Regions from separate parts of the Pseudarthrobacter sp. genome, predicted to be linked through region 1. Evidence: riboswitches for the same ligand, from Rfam matches in the RefSeq annotation. Region 1 holds a riboswitch; the other holds the start of a gene.
What was found. A riboswitch is a leader RNA that binds a small molecule or an ion and turns the genes downstream of it on or off. The one in region 1 is predicted to bind cyclic di-AMP.
Positions count from the first base shown of each region.

Region 2: linked by a shared signal. The riboswitch ahead of V6M49_RS02550 (M23 family metallopeptidase) and the one ahead of V6M49_RS03775 (C40 family peptidase) in region 1 are both predicted to bind cyclic di-AMP.

Region 1 is NZ_JAKFFD010000038.1:55,041-59,215, reverse strand. Features, by position in the region: gene V6M49_RS03785 (dienelactone hydrolase family protein) at 1-44, shown strand, start outside; gene V6M49_RS03780 (protein adenylyltransferase SelO) at 101-1,564, shown strand; gene V6M49_RS03775 (C40 family peptidase) at 1,634-2,485, opposite strand; cyclic di-AMP (ydaO/yuaA leader) riboswitch at 2,489-2,657, opposite strand; gene V6M49_RS03770 (lytic transglycosylase domain-containing protein) at 2,873-4,165, shown strand.
Region 2 is NZ_JAKFFD010000028.1:14,873-19,047, reverse strand. Features, by position in the region: gene V6M49_RS02560 (NlpC/P60 family protein) at 1-443, opposite strand, end outside; gene V6M49_RS02555 (C40 family peptidase) at 615-1,289, opposite strand; cyclic di-AMP (ydaO/yuaA leader) riboswitch at 1,360-1,522, opposite strand; gene V6M49_RS02550 (M23 family metallopeptidase) at 1,671-2,495, opposite strand; cyclic di-AMP (ydaO/yuaA leader) riboswitch at 2,499-2,717, opposite strand; gene V6M49_RS02545 (metal-dependent transcriptional regulator) at 2,884-3,579, opposite strand; gene serC (phosphoserine transaminase) at 3,857-4,175, shown strand, end outside.

The DNA of each region.
Region 1 (4,175 bases):
CTGCCTGGAACGACACCCTCGCCTGGTTCGGACAGCACGTCTGAGCAGCACGTCTGATCCGCCGCGGTCTGGGCTGTCCTGCCACGGGTAGTCTTGAAGCATGAGCACCGCAATCCCACTAACGCTCACCTTCGGCGGGCGTTTCGCCCGCGAACTCGGGGAGCTGGCGGTTCCCTGGCAGGCGGAGGAAGCACCTGACCCGCAGCTGCTGGTCCTGAACGAGCCGTTGGCCACCGAGCTGGGCTTCGACCCGTCCTGGCTGCGGACGCCCGAGGGGACGCGGCTGCTCATCGGCAACCAGATTCCTGACGGTGCCACACCCGTGGCCCAGGCCTATGCCGGCCACCAGTTCGGCGGCTACTCACCCCTGCTCGGCGACGGGCGGGCCCTCCTGCTGGGGGAGGTCACGGACATCCACGGGCAGCTTCGGGACATCCACCTCAAGGGCTCCGGCCGGACACCGTTCGCCCGCGCGGGTGACGGTCTCGCCGTCGTCGGTCCCATGCTGCGCGAGTACATCGTCAGCGAAGCCATGCACGCCATGGCCATCCCCACCACGAGGTCCCTCGCCGTGGTGGCCACGGGCCGGCCCGTCCGCCGCGAAACGATGCTGCCCGGGGCCGTGCTCACCCGGGTGGCCAGCAGCCACCTGCGGGTCGGCAGCTTCCAGTTCGCCCGCGTCAACGGCGAGGCGGACCTTCTGAGCCGTCTGGCGGATCATGCCATCAGCCGCCACTACCCGGACGCGGCGCTTGCCGACAAGCCCTATCTCGCGTTCTTCGAGGCGGTCATAGCCGCGCAGGCGTCCCTGGTGGCGCAATGGATGCTGGTGGGCTTCGTCCATGGCGTGATGAACACCGACAACATGGCCATCTCCGGCGAGACCATCGACTACGGTCCCTGCGCTTTTATGGACGCGTTCAACCCCGGCGCGGTCTACAGCTCCATCGACGCGGACGGGCGCTACGCCTACGCCAACCAGCCGGTCATCGCCGAATGGAACCTCACCCGGCTCGCTGAAGCACTCCTGCCCCTGCTCCATGAAGACCAGGACCAGGCCGTGGCGCTCGCCGTTGAATCCCTCGGCGGCTTCCGCGCCCTGTACAGCGTTGCCTGGTCGGCAGGCATGAAGTCCAAGCTTGGGCTGCGCCCGGACACGCACGACGACGTCGCGTCGTCCCTGGTGGACGGCGTGCTGGCGCTGCTCCAGGAAGGCCAGGTGGATTACACCTCCTTCTTCCGGGGCCTCGGCTCGGCGGCCCGCGGTACGCCGGAAACTACGCGGTCCATGTTTGCGAACCCCGAAGCCTTCGACGCCTGGGCCGCACGGTGGCTGGCCCTGGCGCCGGACGCGGACCTGATGGACCGGGTCAACCCCGTCTACATCCCCAGGAACCACCTGGTTGAAGAGGCTCTGGACTCGGCTATCGCCGGCGACCTGGACCCATTCAACCGGTTGGTGGACGTCCTGGCCGATCCGTACACGCAGCGCCCCGGGCTGGAACGCTACGCCGGCCCCGCCCCTGAAGACTTCGGGAGCTATCGGACCTTCTGCGGGACCTGAGAGAACACCAGGGATGGACGACGGCGGCGCGGGGCTGGGTGCCGCCCGCCGCCGTCGAGCATGGTCGGATCACGCTACGCGGACGAAGGACGCTCCGGCGAGCCAGCTGATCGAGTGCACTTCGGTTTTGTAACCGTCCACCCCGCCACTGACAACCTGGCCGTTGCCGGCGTAGACGCCCACATGGCCGGCCGTGATGACCAGGTCCCCTGCGGCCGGTGTGCCCACCACCGGGCCGTACTGGAAGAACTGGCCGGGAGCCAGGTCACCCACGCTTTTACCCACCGAGCGCAGCGCCTTCTCCACCATGGCGGTGCAGTCCTGCTGGATGCCGAGCTGGGAGTTGGCGGAAGCCAGGATGGCCGCGCCGAGCGAGCCGGCCGGAGCCTGGGCCGCCGGTGCGGACGTTGAGGCCAGCCTTATGCCGGTGTTGGTGGGGGAGGCCGGCGCCGCCGCGGGAGACGCTGCGGGAGCCGGTGCGGTGTAGCCGGCACCAGGGATCAGGATCTGGTCGCCGGGGTAGATGATGCTGGTCAGCGAGAGTCCGTTGGCGGCAAGGACGTCGTTGAGCGGGACGCCGTTGGCGGCGGAAATCTGGCCCAGCGTGTCACCCGAAACGACTGTGTGGACGTTGGCCGCGGCGGGGGCTGCTGCAGCGGAAGTCGAAGCAACAGCGGCCGGAGCCGCTGCCGCCGCACTGGTCTGGACCTGAGTGTTGGCAGTCCCGGAGTTGTCCGGGCCGTGGACGCCGGCCTGAGCCGGGACGCCAATGCTGAACAGCAGGCCGGATGCAGCAACAGCCACCAGGGCCGGCCGGCCAAACGTCAGGGGGTGTGTTTTGGCCGCAGTGGCCAGGCCAATGAGGACGGTAGAGCGGGCAGGAACCGCACGAAGGCGTGCGGCAGCGGAATTCTTGGACACGGTTGATCGCCTCTCCCATGCCTGCGGGGTGAGCTGTCGGGTTCGGGTCGGAGATACCCGGCCGGTAGCGCCGCCGCACGGGACGGAGCGATACCGACTTAACCCCAAGGCTTCGAAAAGCCGTGGAAACGTGGTTCCCCCGTCCCTGCCAGCTGGAAAGCGACTGGATCCCGGTCAGCGGCAGGGCTCGGCATACTGGCGGGAATGTCCCGGCTTGAGCCGGGCCACCGTTTGACCATAACTTCCAGTTATCGGCAATGTCACATTCCGGTAACGGAATGTAGGCGTGAAATCCACCCGCGCTTCATCTCGGATTCCCTCCCTCCTCGGTAACGATGTTGCAGGTCAGGCCCCGTAATCCGTATATGCCCGGTAAGCTCACCAACTATGTCCCGGATTGTTCAAAAAATGCGGCTGCCCGCCCTCGCCGGCCTGCTGGCGGTCGCCCTGGTGGGGTCGGCTGCGCTGCTTCCCTCGCATGCCGACGACGACGCGCCGCCCGGCGGGTATCCCTCGTGGCAAGACGTGCAGAACGCCAAGAAAAGCGAGGCCGGCAAAGCGGCAGAAGTCACCAGGATCAACGGGCTGCTGGGCGGACTCCAGGCTGAAGCAGAGGCGCTGGGCAATGCGGCCGTAACGTCCGCCGCGGAGTACGCCAAGGCCGAAGCGGCACTTCAGGCCGCCACTTCCACTGTGGACGCACTCACGGCCCAGACGGCACGCGCCGCGGCCGAACTGGGACAGTACAAGAAGGAAATCGGTGCTCTGGCGGCCCAATCGTACAAGACCGGTGGAACCAACATGGGTTTCTTCGTTGCCCTCGACGCCGTGCAGAACAACAGCATCCACGGCCTGAATATCGTCCAGATCGTCAGCGATAAGACTGCGGCCCTGGTCAACAAATCTGCAAGCGCCGAACGCATTTCCCGTGCCCTGGCCGATCAGGAGCAGGCGGCCAGGGCCGAGCGCGAGCGCCTGTCCGGCGAGGCCAGAACCAAGCTCGACGCCGCCCAATCCGCCCAGCAGGCCATGTCCCGGCAGATCGCGGAGCAGCAGGAGCACGGCCTGGAACTGACCGCGCAGCTGGCCTCCCTCAAAGGGACCACGGCTGCCGTGGAGGGGGAGTTCCGGCAGGGCCAGGTGGCCTTGGCCGCGTATGAAACGGCGCAGGCCGCCAAGCGGGCCGCGGCGCAGGAACAGGCACGCCAACAGGCGGAGGCGGCAGCCAAGGCGGCGGCCCTTGCCGCTGCACAGAAACCGGCTCCGGCCCCGCCTGCTGTACCGGGCGTGCCCGCCCCGCCTCCGGTCCCGAGCCCGACGCCGGTCCCGCCGCCCGTCGTCGTCGTGCCTTCCGTTCCGGGAGGCGCTGTCAACGACCCCGCGGGCGCCAAGAACTACGCGGCCGGGCAGCTCGGCGCCTACGGCTGGGGCCAGGACCAGTTTCCGTGCCTGGCGTCGCTGTGGACCAAGGAGTCGAACTGGCTGACCACTGCCACCAACCCGTACTCGGGCGCATACGGGATCGCCCAGTCGCTGCCGGCCAGCAAGTATGCCAGCGCCGGCAGCGACTGGCTCACGAGCTACCGGACCCAGGTCAATTGGGGCCTGTCCTATATCGCTGACCGCTACGGGTCACCGTGCGGCGCGTGGAACCATTCCGTGGCCAACAACTGGTACTGACTTGCGGGGG
Region 2 (4,175 bases), on a different contig from region 1:
GACAGGATGGCAGCACCCTTGCCGCTGGCGGCGACCGGAGCCGAGGGAGCAGCCGGAGTGGCCGACGCTACCGTGATGGTTGCCGCGGCCTTGGCCGGAGCCGGAGCTTCAACAACCGGCTCGGGAGCCTCAACCGGAGCGGGCGTGGTGGTCACGGCCGGCTTCTCGTAGGAGATGGCAATGGTGGAAGCAGCGGAAATGATGGCCGGAGCGGAAACCTCAGCCTCAAGGTTCGAAGCGGAAGCACCTTCGTGCTGGACTCCGGTGTCTGCCGCGTTCGCGGCGATACCACTGGTCAGGACAAGGCCGGAAGCAGCAGCGATAACCGCAGCCTGGCGGCCCATGCCGCCGGCGTTGTCGCCGACAGCCTTGGCAATGACAGCCAGCGAGTTGGTCTTGGTGACCTCGGCGCGGTGCCGTGCAACAGTTGCACGTGTAGTCATTAATTTCTCTCTTTCGTTTTCCTCAGGACCGCGTAGGCAGTCCAAGGGCGTTGGAGGCGCCGGCATCTTGGGGGTACGCCGGCACATCCCGAACGGGGATTTAGCGAAAAGTCTCCAGCGAAGAATCGGTTCCGGCAGCACAGGGCTGCAGGAACTGCTGGATTGCAGGAACTACGGGGCCAGCGTGAAGAAGGATCCGCCGCCCGTGGATGCCACGGAGTGGAGCAGCGTGCCCTGTGACGGGTTCAGTGCGCTGATCATCATGCCGTTGCCGACGTAAATGCCAACGTGGGCGCCGCCATTCTGCATGACCAGGTCACCGGGAGCCGGTGTGGCGGTGGGCCGCATGGCCGTCCAGGCATTGGTGCGGGGAATGCTGATGCCGGCCTGGGCGTAGACCCACTGCGTGAAGCCGGAGCAGTCCCAGCCGTTGGGAGTGGTGCCGCCCCAGAGGTAGGGGTGACCGATACCGGTGTAGGCAAGTGCTGCCAGACCCGAAGCAGCAGCAGAGGAGACAGTGTCAGCGAGCTTGGAGGCCGCGGCCTCGGTTGCGGCAGCACCCTGAGCCCCGGTTTCGGAAGCCGTGGACTGCGCGCGGACCCTCTCAACCTTCGGCGCCGGCGTCGTCTTGATGACGGGGCGTTCGAAGGAAACGGTAGCCGTGGGCGCGGCAGTGACGGCAAGTGCCGTCTGCGCGGAACCGGACTCGGTAGAGGCGGAAACGCCGGCGGTGGAATCCGCGGCGTTGGCCGGAAGCCCCATGCTCAGGATCAGACCTGATGCAGCTGCGATAACAGCAGCCTGGCGACCTACGGTCCCGGCATTGGCACTGACGGCCTTGGACACGGAGCCCAAGGGGTTAGTGCGAACCGGTTGTGCGCGGTGACGCGCAGAAGTATGGCGTGAAGACACGAAGGTAGCCTCTCCCAATGCCTGCGAGGTGAGCTGTCGGATTCGGATGGGAGTCACCCGGCCGCGCTGCTTCACAGTGGAAGCTTTGCGACTTAACCCCAAGGCCTTCAGAATCGAAGACCAAAATTGGTTCCCCCGCCCCTGCCAGACGATGTCATGCGAACGGACCTTGAGCGGTGGCAGAGCTAGGCAATCCACTCAAGAACGTCAACTTCGGAAAAGTTGACGCGCTTTAGACGTTACAGGAGTTCCGAGCCAATGTCACATTCAGGTCACGGCATGTTGCTACGATTCGAGAGTTGGCCATCATTTGGGTCAGAGCCAGCCGGTGGGGTCGACGACTTCGCCATTGATCTGGACCTCGAAGTGGAGGTGGCAGCCCGTGGACGCGCCCGTGGTGCCGCTGAGGGCAACCACGTCGCCGCGGCTGACCGTCTGGCCTACCTTGACGCTGGCGGAGGAGAGGTGGTTGTAGGTGGTTTCAAGGCCATTGCCGTGATCCACCACCACGCGGTTGCCACCGCCGTACTGGTGCCAGCCAACGAAGGTCACGGTGCCGCTGGCAGCGGCCATGACGGAGGTTCCGCACTGTGCCACGTAGTCCTGGCCGCGGTGGAAGTCGCCGGAGCCGCCGGTGATGGGACTGACCCGGAACCCGAAGGGTGAGGCCGTAACCAGCTGGGCCAGCGGCGAGCCAAGGCTTCCGGCAGAGGCGGCGCGGGTAATGGATCCCGCGGACTGGGCGCTCAACAGCTGCTTCAGCTTGCCGTCGGGATCACCCTGGGTCACCACGGACGAGCGGCTGAAATCAATTTGGGCGGCGGCTTCGGCGGTCACTTCGGGCTGCGGAGCAGCGGAAACGGCTAATGCAGCCTGGCCGGGTGCCGGAGTGGCCATCACGGGGCCGGTCACAGGAACCGTCACAGTGAGAGCCAGGCCTGTTGCTGCCAGGGCGATGCCGGCCTTCTGGCCGAGGCCACTGGCGGCGGCGAAATCCGTCATCTGCCGGAAGGGTCCCCGGCGGCGGCGGGCTTCCCGCTGTGGGTCGCGGGGCCTCTCCGCGCTGAAATCCTCGGCCACTCTGGGCGCCGAGGCGGGACCCACCGCGCGACGGCGGCCCCTGGAGTATTGCGTGGTCAAGAATGTTCCTCTCTGGGTAGCCTGCGAAGTTAGCTGTCGGATTCGGGTCAGAGAGTTCAAAGACCCGGTCCGCCGTGACAAGCACTTGGCGCAGAGATATCCCGTGAGGATCCTTCGCTGGAAGAGGCTTGCTGCTGACGGACTTAACCCCAAGGCAGTCTTACGACTGCCGGTTGTGGTTCCCCCGCCTCTGCCAGTTGGTGACTGATGCACCTGATCCGCTGGCAGAGCTCGGCTCCGGATCAGGTAACGCTTTTGTATCGACGCTGAGTTTCAACTATAGGTGATTAACTTGGACAGTAACAATTCCGTTACCTTTGCGGAACCTTGCGTCGCTGCGCTATGGAACGGCCCCACGCGCGGCCCCACACGGCGGACCGCCTTCCCGTCAGCTGACGGAAACGAAGACGTGGGATGCCACTTCCGGGGGCAGCTCGAGCGCCCCTTCGATTCCCGGAACGCGCACCGAAATGTACTCCCCTACGCGCTCCAGGGACACCGTGGCACCGGGCCTGATCCCGCCTTCATCCAACTGGACCAGCAGCTCAGGTTCCACCTGGATGGGCTCAGCCAGCCGGCTGACTGTCACGTTCGACGCTGGCCCGTAGCCCTGCATCGCATCCAGGAGATTAATCACACCGGCGTCTGGGAGCGCGGGCGCCGGCCCGCCCAGGGCGGCCAGCCCGGGGATGGGGTTGCCGTACGGAGACTCGGTGGGGTGGTTGAGCAATTCGTAGATGCGCTGCTCTACGCGTTCGCTCATCACATGCTCCCAGCGGCACGCTTCATCGTGGACATAGGCCCAGTCCAGGCCAATCACATCCGCCAGGAGCCGTTCCGCGAGCCTGTGCTTGCGCATCACTTCCGTAGCGCGTTTCCGCCCGGCTTCCGTGAGCTCCAGGTGGCGGTCTCCGGAGACCACGACCAGTCCGTCGCGTTCCATCCGGCCGATGGTTTGGGACACCGTGGGTCCGGAATGCCGCAGCCGTTCGGCGATGCGTGCGCGAAGAGCAACGATGTTCTCTTCTTCAAGCTCCAAAATGGTCCGAAGATACATCTCCGTAGTATCGATCAGATCCGTCATCCAGCTCAGCTCCTCGAGCGCAGTACCTTGCGTTGTCCCACCGTATCGCGTCCCGCTCAGCGGCGAGGTCCGCTAAAAAGCTTAGCCTATTTTGAATTTGTCTGGATAATGCCCGGGCGGAGACAAAGAGTCTCATTGGCCGGACTATGACGGCCCCGGTTCCCCGCCCAATCGAGGGTTCAGGCAGAATAAGGGAGGTCCTTATGCAGTCACCGCCGACTACCGGCCACCCCACCGCCCGGACGTGAGCCACGTCCATGCCGAAATTGGAGCCCCCGTGAGCGAAACCAGCATCACTATTCCCGCCGACCTCCTGCCAAAGGATGGACGGTTCGGCGCAGGACCCTCCAAGGTCAGGCCGGAGCAGCTCGAAGCGCTCTCAGCGGCGTCCAAGACCATCCTGGGCACCTCCCACCGCCAGGCTCCGGTCAAGAACCTCGTGGGCTCCGTCCGTGAAGGCCTCAGCCAGTTCTTCCGCGCCCCCGAAGGCTACGAAGTGGTCCTCGGCGTCGGCGGCTCCACCGCTTTCTGGGACGTCGCCAGCTTCGGCCTGGTGGAAAAGAAGGCCCAGCACCTGTCCTTCGGCGAGTTCGGCT